Regions from separate parts of the Streptomyces sp. NPDC033131 genome, predicted to be linked through region 2. Evidence: riboswitches for the same ligand, from Rfam matches in the RefSeq annotation. Region 2 holds a riboswitch; each other region holds the start of a gene.
The links. A riboswitch is a leader RNA that binds a small molecule or an ion and turns the genes downstream of it on or off. The one in region 2 is predicted to bind S-adenosylmethionine.
Positions count from the first base shown of each region.

Region 1: it holds a riboswitch for S-adenosylmethionine, as region 2 does, so the genes downstream of both, thrC (threonine synthase) here and ACZ5XS_RS42350 (amino acid ABC transporter permease) in region 2, are expected to answer to the same signal.
Region 3: it holds a riboswitch for S-adenosylmethionine, as region 2 does, so the genes downstream of both, ACZ5XS_RS17290 (aminotransferase class V-fold PLP-dependent enzyme) here and ACZ5XS_RS42350 (amino acid ABC transporter permease) in region 2, are expected to answer to the same signal.

Region 1 covers NZ_JBVIPA010000006.1:17,262-21,341, forward strand. Annotated here, with positions in the region: gene ACZ5XS_RS10350 (MoaD/ThiS family protein) at 195-470, opposite strand; gene thrC (threonine synthase) at 555-1,838, opposite strand; SAM riboswitch class I at 1,856-1,996, opposite strand; gene ACZ5XS_RS10360 (glucosyl-3-phosphoglycerate synthase) at 2,185-3,156, shown strand; gene ACZ5XS_RS10365 (alpha,alpha-trehalose-phosphate synthase (UDP-forming)) at 3,267-4,080, shown strand, end outside.
Region 2 covers NZ_JBVIPA010000065.1:255-4,334, forward strand. Annotated here, with positions in the region: partial or broken gene ACZ5XS_RS42335 (DNA-directed RNA polymerase subunit alpha) at 1-7, opposite strand, end outside; gene ACZ5XS_RS42340 (putative leader peptide) at 317-439, shown strand; gene ACZ5XS_RS42345 (glutathione S-transferase C-terminal domain-containing protein) at 561-1,430, shown strand; SAM riboswitch class IV at 1,497-1,604, shown strand; gene ACZ5XS_RS42350 (amino acid ABC transporter permease) at 1,968-2,951, shown strand; gene ACZ5XS_RS42355 (amino acid ABC transporter ATP-binding protein) at 2,948-3,730, shown strand; gene ACZ5XS_RS42360 (ABC transporter substrate-binding protein) at 3,802-4,080, shown strand, end outside.
Region 3 covers NZ_JBVIPA010000012.1:10,837-14,916, forward strand. Annotated here, with positions in the region: gene ACZ5XS_RS17285 (protein kinase domain-containing protein) at 1-919, opposite strand, end outside; gene ACZ5XS_RS17290 (aminotransferase class V-fold PLP-dependent enzyme) at 987-2,345, opposite strand; SAM riboswitch class IV at 2,527-2,643, opposite strand; gene trpD (anthranilate phosphoribosyltransferase) at 2,730-3,794, opposite strand; gene qcrB (cytochrome bc1 complex cytochrome b subunit) at 3,930-4,080, opposite strand, start outside.

The DNA of each region.
Region 1 (4,080 bases), on a different contig from region 2:
GCCGCGAAAGAAGCACACACTTTGGCTACTTCTTATCGGGCGCAAGGGGGAAATCAAGGGCTTCCGACCCGGGGATCGGCATCGCGTTCCCCAACTGTACCGCGCTCAACCACATTGAATTGCCCCCTCCGCTTCTCTCGCGGAGGGGGCAATTCAACGAAACTCTCGGTAACCTGCGTTACCGACGGTAATAATCAGCCGCCGGCGACGGCCGGAATGATCGAGACACCGGCGCCGTCCGGGGTCGCGGTCTCCAGGCCCTGCTCGAAGCGGACGTCGTCGTCGTTGACGTACACATTGACGAACCGGCGCAGCTTGCCCTGGTCGTCGAGCACCCGGGCGGCGATGCCCGTGTGGTTCTTCTCCAGGTCGGTGATGACCTCGGCGAGGGTGGCCCCCTCGGCGGCGACCTCGGCCTTGCCACCGGTGTAGGTGCGCAGGATGGTGGGGATGCGGACGGTGACGCTCATTCTTATGACCTCCGGTCAGGTGATCGCCCTCAGGGGCGCGGGGAACTGCGCGACCAGCCCCCACCGGCCCGCAGACGAAAACGGCTAGACGAGGCCGGCCTCGCGGAACGACTCCAGGTTCGGACGAATGGTCGCGGTCAGCCCCGTCCCCGCGACCGCGTCCAGCGTCTTGAGACCGTCACCCGTGTTCAGCACGACCGTGGTCTTCGTCGGGTCGAGGAGACCACTCTCGATCAGCTTGCGGGTCACACCCACGGTCACGCCCCCGGCGGTCTCCGCGAAGATGCCCTCCGTGCGGGCGAGGAGCTTGATCGCGTCCACGATCTGCTCGTCGTTCACATCCTCCACCGCACCGCCCGTACGCCGCGCGATGTCGAGCACGTACGGCCCGTCCGCCGGGTTGCCGATGGCGAGCGACTTGGCGATGGTGTCCGGCTTCTGCGGGCGGACGACGTCGTGCCCGGCCTTGTAGGCGACGGACACCGGCGAGCAGCCCTCGGCCTGCGCACCGAAGATCTTGTACGGCTTGTCCTCGACGAGCCCGAGCTTGATCAGCTCCTGCAGGCCCTTGTCGATCTTCGTGAGCTGCGAGCCGGAGGCGATCGGGACGACCAGCTGGTCCGGGAGCCGCCAGCCGAGCTGCTCGCAGATCTCGTACGCGAGGGTCTTGGAGCCCTCGGCGTAGTACGGCCGCAGATTGACGTTGACGAAGCCCCAGCCCTCGCCGGCCGGGTCGCCGATCAGCTCGGAGCAGAAGCGGTTCACGTCGTCGTAGTTGCCCTCGATGCCGACGAGCTCGCCGCCGTAGACGGCGGCCATGACGATCTTGCCCTGCTCCAGGTCGTGCGGGATGAACACGCAGGAGCGGAAGCCCGCGCGGGCGGCGGCGGCGCCGACGGCACCGGCCAGGTTGCCCGTGGAGGAGCAGGAGAGGGTGGTGAAGTGGAAGGCGCGGGCGGCCTCGATGGCCTGGGCGACGACGCGGTCCTTGAAGGAGTGCGTCGGGTTGCCGGAGTCGTCCTTGACGAAGAGCTTGCCGGCGTCGACGCCCAGCTCGCGGCCGAGGTTGTCGGCCTGGACGAGCTTGGTCCAGCCGGGGTTGATGTTGGGCTTGTCCGCCACGTCGGCCGGGACCGGCAGCAGCGGCGCGTAGCGCCAGATGTTCGCGGGTCCCGCCTCGATCCGCTTGCGGAGTTCCTCCGTGTCGTACGCGGAGAAGTCGTAGGCGATCTCGAGCGGGCCGAAACACTCCTCGCAGGCGAAGACCGGGCCGAGGGGCACGCGGTGACCGCACTCGCGGCAGCTCAGCGCTGCGGCGGGGCCGAGGTCTACGGTGTTCGTGGTGCTTGCATCAGTCTGCACAGCCATGGAGGCGAGGCCCTTTCTCCTCATCTTCCTCACGACGCACTTCGCCGTGAGACGGATTTGGCACCTTCCCTAGTCGGGAGCCTCGCTGGTGACGAGAACCGACTGGAGGGTTGCCGGGGCTTCATCGGGCCGTATCCCTCTGCCCCTCTGGATGAGCGGTATGTAGTTGTTGATCGTTGAAACGGAACGCGGACCCCGACATGCGATGGTCATCAGCGTTGTCCAAGACTGTAACCGAAGGCCAGGACAGTTGAGATAGCCGTCCGAACCGCGAGATGGATCACATGTTCTCCCAAGGGAGCATGGATCACCCGCTCGCCGAGAGAACGCAGAGGAGCCGCGCACCGTGCTGAATGAGGTCGAGCGTTGGCTGAGCACTCGCTCCTGGTCGAAGACCGATCGCCCGCTCCACAAGATCCTGGCCGCGAAACGCGCCACGCGACAGTCGGTAAGTGTCGTACTGCCCGCGCTCAACGAGGAAGAGACGGTCGGTGACATCGTCGCCGTGATCCGTCACGACCTCATGCAACAGGTCCCGCTCGTCGACGAGATCGTCGTCGTCGATTCGGGGTCGACCGACCGCACCTCCGAGGTGGCAGCCGCCGCGGGGGCCCGGGTCGTCCACCGCGACGACATACTCCCCCGCATCCCGATCGCCCCCGGCAAGGGCGAAGTGCTCTGGCGCTCGCTCCTGGCCACCAACGGCGACATCATCTGCTTCATCGACGCCGACCTGAAGGAGTTCTCCTCCGACTTCGTCTCCGGGATCGTGGGGCCGCTGCTCACCGAACCCGGGGTCCAGCTGGTCAAGGGGATGTACGACCGTCCCCTCGGCACTGAGTTGGATTCGCCCGCCTCCGGCAGGACGGCCGGCCAGGGCGGCCGGGTCACGGAACTGATGGCCCGCCCGCTGCTGAACATGCACTGGCCGCAGCTGGCCGGTTTCGTCCAGCCGCTCGGCGGCGAGTACGCGGCCCGCCGCTCGCTCCTGGAACAGCTCCCCTTCCCGGTGGGCTACGGCGTGGAGCTGGGCATGCTGATCGACTCCCTGCACCTGGTGGGCCTCGACGCACTGGCCCAGGTCGACGTGGGGGTGCGCAAGCACCGCCACCAGGACGGCCAGGCGCTGGGCCGGATGTCCGCCGCGATCTACCGCACGGCCCAGCTGCGGCTGGCCCGCGGGCACCTCGTCCGGCCCTCCCTCACCCAGTTCGAACGGGGTGAGGACGGCTTCGAGCCGCGTACCTACTCCGTGGACACGGAGGAGCGGCCGCCGATGGTGGAGATCGCGGAGTACGCGCATCGAAAGGTCGCCTGACCGGGCGTGTCCCGGCCTCCGAGGGCCGTACAGAGCCGTGCAGGGCCGTTTACGGCCCTCGGAGCCGCCCGAACGTTTGAGTGTTTCCGGGCCAGGCTAAGTTGAGGCGTATGGCTTCCACGCACCATGCTGAGGTACTTGTCGCGTCCAACCGCGGCCCGGTTTCGTACGAGGTACGCCCGGACGGTGCGGACGGCTCGCTCCACGCCAAAAGGGGTGGCGGCGGGCTGGTCTCGGGTCTGTCCGCCATCGGACCCGACGCGGGCGCCCTGTGGGTGTGCTCGGCGCTGAGCGACGGCGACCGCGAGGCGGTGCGGCGCGGCGTCGGCGAGCCGGGCGTCCACATGCTCGACATCCCCGCCGACGTGCACGCCGACGCGTACAACGGCATCGCCAACTCCGTGCTGTGGTTCGTCCACCACATGCTGTACCAGACCCCGCTGGAGCCGGTCTTCGACGCGGAGTTCCGGCGGCAGTGGGCGTCGTACGAGACGTACAACCGCGCGTTCGCCGAGGCGCTGGCCGAGCACGCCGCCCAGGGGGCCGCGGTCGTCGTACAGGACTACCACCTCACCCTGGTCCCGGGCATGCTCCGCGAGCTGCGCCCGGACCTGCGGATCGGCCACTTCTCCCACACGCCGTGGGCGCCGCCGGAGTACTTCCGGATGCTGCCGGACGACATCGCCGGGCAGATCCTGCGCGGCATGCTCGGCGCGGACCGGCTCGGCTTCCTCACCCGCCGCTGGGCGGACGCCTTCACCGCGTGCTGTACGGAGTTCGCCGGGGGCCTCGGCGACACCCAAATCGGCGTGCACGGACTGGGCGCGGACGCGGACTTCCTGCGCGAGCGGTCGCACGAGACGGACGTCGAGGAGCGCATGACGGCCCTGCGGGCGGAGATCGGCGAGGGCCGCCGCGCCATCG
Region 2 (4,080 bases):
TGAGCACGAGGTGTTGCCTCCAGTGGTTTGGCGACCGCTATGTGACGCCGTGGACACCATGAAGGGTACGGGGGGTACCGGCGACGTGGTCTCCGCCGAGCTCGAACCGCCCGTGGCGCCGCCCGGGTGAGGAGGTCCGGTGCCTCTCGTTTCCGCCCGTCACGCCCCCGGCCGAGGACGGCTCCAATAGGCGTGCGCGGCCACGACCGGGTGGTGTGGTGAAGGGGCCGGTGCCCGCCCTCCGGACGCCCTCTTGACGCCGGCCGGGGCGCGAACGACACTCCAAAGGGGAATCCTAGTGAACAGGTAGGGAAACATGGGGCGCCTTGGACCGGTCACCGCCGACGTGAGCCGTACGTCCGGGCAGTCACCCCTTCTGACCTCCCGCCGCCACATCGATCTGCTGCGCGTGTGCAGCGCGATCAGGCCCCTGGGCTGAGCCCGGCCTCCTCCACGCCCCGCCGGCGGCCGTCGCCGTCGCACACCGGGGAGGGCCGTCCTCTCACCGCCCGACGACGCTTCCGCCGCGCGTACGTCCACGCACCCACCCGGGGAGAACCATGTCCGTCACACCGCTTGTCACCGTCTCCTCCGCACAGCCCGCCCCGGCATTCCGGGGGAGGATCGGCAGGGACGCGCGCAGCGGGCACTACGCCGTGCCCCGCCGCTATCGCCTCCACCTGTCGCCCACGTGTCCCGACGGCCTCCGCATCGCCGTGACGCACAGCCTGCTCGGACTCGACGAGGTCTGCCCCGTGACGCTTCTGGGCGCGGTCCCCGACTGTCCCGACGGGGGACACTCCGCACTCCGCCCGCTGTACGAGGCGAGCGTGCACCGGTACACCGGTGCGGCCGCCGGGCCGGTGCTCAGCGACGACTGGTCGGGGCGGATCGTCAGCACCCACGCCCCCGACATCACCCGCGACCTGGCCCGGCACTTCGGGGGCGGCCGTTCGGCGCTGTACCCGTGCGGGGCGGAGTCGGAGATCGAGGCCGTGGAGCGGCTCTGCGCGCAGGGCGTCGAGCAGGCCGCGCAGGCGGCGGGGGCGGCGGGTCCGGACACCGGGGCGCGTGACGTGGCGCTCGACAGGCTGCTGGAGACGCTGGGTTCGCTCGAGCGCTGGCTCGTCGGACGCGAGTACGTGATCCGTGATCAGGTCACCGCAGCCGACGTCGAGTTGTGGGTCGCGCTGGTCCAACTCGACACCGTGCACCGCCACCACCTGGACGCCGCCGCGGTGCACCGCATCGTCGGCCATCCCGTCCTGTGGGCCTACGCCCGCCGCCTGGCCGCCCACCCGTCCTTCGGCATCCACCTCGACCTCGACGGCATCGCCCGCCGGCACCACGCCAACTGTCAGGGTCTGGAAGCCGCCGGAGCGGCCGTGCAGATCCTCGACTGGGCTGCCCACGCGGCTCGGGGGGCGTAGCGCGTTCCATCTGGCGGACCGGCGTTGACATTCGTTCGAGCGTTTGTCTTAACTGACTGCCAGAACGGTAATGAGCGTCAGCGACAAGCCCTGGCTTGCTGACCGGCAACCCTCGCACGCGGTGGGGTGCCCCAGGTGACGACCGGACCGGATGACATTCGGTAAGCGCGAGAGGCCTTCGGGCCGGAAGAGCAGGGTGACGGGCATGTACGCAGCTCCCAGGACGGCCACGCGCCGCTCCCAGAGCTGCGTTCCGCCGTACACGCACCGGCTCGTCGCCGACCGGGCCGTCGATCTGCTCCGCGTGAGCAGCGCACTGTGTACCGCACCGGGCCGTGCCCGCTGTCGGGGCTGACGTCCTTCCCCAGCCCCCGCGTTCCTGACGAAGCCCGCCCTCGCGGTGCGTCGTCGTCCGCCCAGCCCCCGGTCACCGTGCGTTCCCGTGTGCCACGTCCCGCCGCCGCGGAGCGGCCGCCGTAGCGGCACCACGTTCGCACTGTCCCGGGGGGTCCCGACCCCGCCCCGCCGGAGCCCTCCATGAGTGAACCCCCAGGCGCCGCCGTGTCCCTCGCCGAGGCACCACCGCCCGCCGACACACCGTCAAGGCCACTTTCCGCACAGCGAGTTCTGCCACTGCGGCGACCCGGACGCTGGATCGCCACCGCGATCGTCCTGGTCCTGGCAGCCCAGTTCGTGCACGGCCTGGTGTCCAACCCCTTCTACCAGTGGGACCGGTTCGGCTACTGGTTCCTGCGGCCGACCATCCTCGACGGGCTCCTCATCACCCTCGAAGTCGCCGCCTACAGCGCGGTGCTGGGCCTCCTCGGCGGCGTCCTGCTGGCCCTCGCCCGGCTCTCGCGCAGCCCGGTGCTCCGCGCCGTCAGCTGGACCTACATCTGGGCCCTGCGGTCGATCCCGCTGATCGTGGTGCTGCTGTTCCTCTACAACTTCAGCGCCCTGTACCGGACGCTCAGCGTGGGCGTCCCCTTCGGGCCGGCCTTCTTCACCTTCGACGAGTCGCGGCTCGCCACCGACATGGCCGTCGCCGTCATCGGACTCAGCCTCAACGAGGCGGCCTACGCGGCCGAGGTCGTCCGCGGCGGCATCCTCTCCGTCGACCAGGGCCAGCACGAGGCGGCCTCCGCGCTCGGCCTGCCCAAGGGCTACCAGTTCAGGAGGATCGTCTTCCCGCAGGCGCTGCGGTCCATCACGCCGAACTACGTCAACCAGCTCATCGGCCTCATCAAAGCCACCTCGCTGGTCTTCTACGTGTCGTTGCTCGACCTGTTCGGCACCGCGCAGACCATGGGCGCCACCTACCCCGGCGACATCGTGCCGCTCCTGCTGGTCGTCACCGTCTGGTACCTGATCCTCACCAGTGTCGTGTCCGTCATCCAGTTCTACGTCGAGCGGTACTACGCCCGGGGCGCCACGCGAACCCTGCCGCCGACGCCGTTGCAGAAGCTGCGGACCGGTCTCACCGACCTGCGGGACCGCATCCGCAGGGAGGCCGCCGTATGACCGCCGACACGATCGACCACGCCGCCGCCGTCGAGGTGCACGACGTGCACAAGTGGTACGGCACCCACCGGGTCCTGGACGGGGTCGACCTGACGGTGCGGCCCGGCGAGGTCACCGTGATCCTCGGCCCGTCCGGCTCCGGCAAGTCCACTCTGCTGCGAGTCGTCAACCACCTGGAGAAGCCGGAGATCGGCCACGTCAGCGTCAACGGCGAGCTGATCGGCGTACGCCGGCAGGGCGAGCGCCTGAAGGAGCTGAGCGAGCGGGCCATCCTGACCCAGCGCAGCCGCATCGGCTTCGTCTTCCAGAACTTCAACCTCTTCCCGCACCTCACCGTGCTGGACAACGTGGCCGCCGCCCCGGTGGCGACCGGGAAACTCGGCAAGGCCGAGGCACGGGCACTCGCCCGGGAACTGCTGGACCGGGTCGGTCTGGCCGACAAGGCCGCCGCCTACCCGCGGCAGTTGTCGGGCGGCCAGCAGCAGCGCGTGGCCATCGCACGCGCCCTGGCGCTGCGTCCCGGCGTCATCCTCTTCGACGAGCCGACCTCCGCGCTCGACCCCGAACTCGTCGGTGAGGTCCTCGCCGTCATCAAGGACCTGGCGAGGAGCGGCACCACCCTGATGATCGTCACCCACGAGATCGGCTTCGCCCGTGAGATCGCCGACCGGGTCGTCTTCATCGACGGAGGCCGGATCGTCGAACAGGGCCCGCCCTCCGAAGTCCTGGACAAGCCGCGCCACGAGCGGACCCGGGACTTCCTGAGCAAGGTGCTCTGACCCGGCCGCCGCCGGGAACCACCGCTTCCCCCACGCCACTTCCACCACCCTTCGGAATGACAAGGACAGCCATGCCCACCCAGATCTCCCGACGCGGCCTGCTACGAGGCATCACCGCGGCGACCGCCGTCACCGCCCTCGCCACCCAGCTCGCCGCCTGCGGGGGCGACAGCGACGCCGCCACCAGGACCGACGCCGCCGGCACGGTCACCGTCGGTCGGTTGTCCAACGGCGCCGCGAAGGAGACCACCCTGAAGGTCTCCGAGGTGAAGTCCATCAGCGCCGAACTGCCCGCCGCCCTGAAGAAGAGCGGCAAGCTGGTGATCGGATCCGGCACGCTGCCCTCCGGC
Region 3 (4,080 bases), on a different contig from region 2:
CCCCCGACCCGTGCTCCGGGATCCAGCGCTCACCGCCCCCGACGGACTCGGCCCCTGCGGGGGCACCGGCCGCGTACCACCCCGGCCGCAGGCCCTCGCGCAGCGAACGCGCGGTGTGCCCGGTCGCCGCGACCACGTCCGCGGGCGTCGGCCGGGCGCCCGGATCGTCCCGCAGACACGCCTCCACCAGCGGCAGATGGTCCTTCGGTACGGCCGACAGGTCGACGTCCCCGGTCAGGATCCGCAGCAGGACGACCGAATCCTGCCCCTCGCCGAACGGCTCCTCACCGCCGGACGCGTAGGCGAGCACCGCGCCCAGCGAGAACACGTCACTGGCCGGCCCCACCTGGGCACCGTTGCGGATCTGCTCGGGCGAGACGTAGCCGACCGAACCGACGACCACCCCGGTCCGGGTCAGCGCCGTCCCTTCCAGGGCCCGGACGATCCCGAAGTCGATCACCCGGGGACCGTCCTGAGCCAGCAGGATGTTGGACGGCTTGAGGTCCCGGTGCACCAGCGCCTTGGCGTGGATCGCGGCGAGCGCCTCGGCGAGCGCGGCCGCCAGCAGCCGTACCGCGTCGCCCGTCAGGGGGCCGCCGTCGAGCACCGCGTCCCGCAGGTTCGGCCCGTCGACGAACTCGGTGGCCATCCACGGCCGTGGGGCCTCGGTGTCCGCGTCCACGACCCGCGCGGTGTACGTCCCCGCCCCGCCGACGGTCTGCGCGGCCCGCACCTCGTGCCGGAACCGTGCCCGGAAGGTGCGGTCCTCCGCCTGCTCGGCCCGCACCACCTTCACGGCCAGCCGCGGCCCGCGCCGCGCCTCGGCGAGATACACCTCGCCCATGCCGCCGGACCCGAGCCTGCCCAGAACCTCGTAGGGGCCGATGACCCGAGGATCCGTCTCGCGCAGCTCCTGCACCCCGTGCTCCCCCTACGTCGTACGGCTGCCGAGAGGGAGCGTATACGTGCTGCCGGACGTCAGTCCCTCAGACCGCCGGGACGCAGCGCCCGTCCTCGGTGCGGTAGTTCCACTTCGCGCCGTCCCGGACGAGTTCCTTCACCGCGTTCACGAACCGCTCCACGTGCTCGTCGGGGGTGCCCGCGCCGAAGCTCACCCGGATGGCGTTGAGGGACTTCTCGCCGGGCGCGGCCTCGGGGGCGCCGCACTCGCCCTGCGTCTGCGGGTCGCTGCCGAGCAGGGTGCGGACCAGCGGGTGGGCGCAGAACAGGCCGTCGCGGACGCCGATGCCGTACTCGGCGGAGAGCGCGGCGGCGAAGTGGGAGCTGTTCCAGCCCTCGACGACGAAGGAGATCACGCCGACCCGCGGGGCGTCGTCGCCGAACAGGGAGAGGACCCTGACCTCGGGCACCTCGGCGAGGCCCGCGCGGACCGTGCCGATCAGGTACTGCTCGCGGGCGACCAGCGTGTCGAAGCCGGCCTCCGTGAGGGCCTTGCAGGCGGAGGCCACGGAGTAGGCGCCGATGACGTTCGGGGAACCGGCCTCGTGCCGGGCGGCGCTCTCGTGCCACTCCACGTCCACTCCCCCGTCCCTGCGACGCGTGACCTTGCGGCTGGCGCCGCCGCCCGCGAGGTACGGCTCCGCCGCGCGCAGCCAGTCGGCCCGGCCGGCCAGCACGCCGGTGCCGAAGGGCGCGTACAGCTTGTGCCCGGAGAAGGCGACCCAGTCGACGTCGAGGTCCCGCAGCGACACCGGGTGGTGCGGGGCCAACTGGGCGGCGTCCAGGACGATCCGGGCACCGTGCGCGTGCGCGGCGGCGGCCAGCTCCCGTACCGGCCACAGCTCGCCGGTGACGTTGGAGGCGCCGGTCACGCAGACCAGCGCCGGGCCCGGGTCACGGTCGGCGAGGGCGCGCTCCAGGGTCGCCACCGCCTGAAGCGGGGTGCGCGGGGCGTCGAGGTAGCTGACGCGGGCGTTCTGCCAGGGCAGCAGCGAGGCGTGGTGCTCGGTCTCGAAGACGAAGACCTGGCAGTCGGCCGGGAGCGCGGCGGCCAGGAGGTTCAGGGAGTCTGTGGTGGACCGGGTGAAGACCACCTGGTCCTCGGCCCGGCAGTCGAGGAACTCGGCGACCGTCTCGCGGGCGCTCTCGAAGAGGTCGGTGGACAGCTGGGAGAGGTAGCCGGCGCCGCGGTGGACGCTGCCGTAGTAGGGCGCGTACGCCGCCACGTCGTCCCAGACCCGCTGCAGGGCCGGCGCGCTGGCCGCGTAGTCGAGCGCGGCGTAGGTGACCTCGCCGCCGGTGACGAGCGGGACGGTGACGTCCCGGCCGAGAACGGGCAGCGGGGCGCAGACGGACCGGGCGGCGGCAGCGGTGGGGACAGACATGGCGAACTCCCGTGAGAGGCAGGCGACATCACCACGCGAGCGGACGGTGCTCGAGCGCGGGTGAAGGGAAAAGGGGGGATGCGGAGGTGGGGCTCTGCGGCCCTATCGCATTCGCTTGCTCACGGAAAGCTCCCTCGACGACCAGGACCCCTGGTACTGCGCTCGTTGCAGAGCGACGAGGGGTCCGCGCTTGCCGCAGGCCTTGCTGCCTACGACCTGGTCTTCACCCGGGGCACCCCGCCACGGACGGAGGGTTGCCGGACAGTCGGCCGGGGCCTCATGACTGTCACTCATGACCTGGTTCAGAAACGTACGCGAAGCGATCGTGGTCCCGCAACCCGAGTCCGGATCGCGGGACATCACCACATCATCGCCCCAGGGGCGCTACGCGTTGCTGGCCGCCACCCAGCGCTCCAGCGTCCGCTTGGCCGCGCCGGAGTCGATCGCCGCCGCCGCCTTGTCCATCCCGGCGCGCAGCTGCACGGCCAGCGGCGCTCCGGTGGGCTCCAGGGCCACCAGCGCCGCGGCCGAGTTCAGGAGCACGGCGTCCCGCACCGGGCCCGCCTCGCCGTCCAGCAGCCGTCGTGCGACCTCCGCGTTGTACGAGGAGTCCGCGCCGCGCAGCGCCTCCACCGGCACCAGTTCGAGGCCGACGTCCCGCGGGTCGAAGGCCTCCTCGGTGACCTTGCCGTCAGCGACGATCCACACCCGGGAGGTGGCCGTGGTCGTCAGCTCGTCGAGGCCGTCGTCACCGCGGAACACCAGCGCGGAGGAGCCGCGCTCGGCCAGTACGCCGGCGATGAGCCCCGCCATCCGGGTGTCGAAGCAGCCGATCGCCGAGGCGGTGACCTTGGCGGGGTTGGTCAGCGGACCGAGCAGGTTGAACGAGGTCGGGATGCCCAGGTCCCGCCGGACCGCGCCGACGAACCGCATCGAGGGGTGGAACTTGGCCGCGAAGCAGAAGGTGATCCCGGCCTCCTCCACCACGCGCGCCACGCCCTCGGGCGACAGGTCCAGGTTGATGCCGAGCTTCTCCAGCACGTCGGACGAGCCGCTCGCCGAGGACGACGCCCGGTTGCCGTGCTTGACGACCTTCGCCCCGGTGCCCGCGATCACGATGGCGGACATCGTCGAGATGTTGACCGTCTTGGCCCGGTCTCCGCCGGTACCGACGATGTCGACGGCCGGACCCGGGATGTGCAGCGGCTGCGCGTGCGAGTACATCGCCTCGACGAGGCCGTTGATCTCCTCGACCGTCTCGCCCTTGGCCCGCAGCGCCACCATGAAGCCCGCGATCTGCGCGTCCGTGGCCTCGCCGCTCATGAAGCGGTCCATCGCCCACGCCGTGTCCGTGGCGCTCAGGTCCTGCCCGCCGAGCAGTGCGCCCAGTACCTCGGGCCAGGAACGGTCCGCCGCGGTGTCGCCTCCAGCGGGGGTCACAGCGCTCATAAGCCGCTCCTGGATCAGTCCCGCACGGCGGGACGCGAGTCTCGAGGTGTCCCACCCTATCCAGCCGAGGGGCACGGCAAAGGGCCCCGTCCGGTCTGCGGACGGGGCCCTTCCCGCGCGTGGCGAGCGCAGCGATCAGTGGTGGCCGTGGCCGCTCGTGATCTCCTTGTACTCCTCGACGGTCGGCTTGGGGATCTGGGCCTCTTCGCCGTAGTACGCCTCGCTGAGCTTGGCGCGCAGCCTCTCGGAGCCCTTCACCTTGCGCTCGACGCCGTTCTCGTCGACC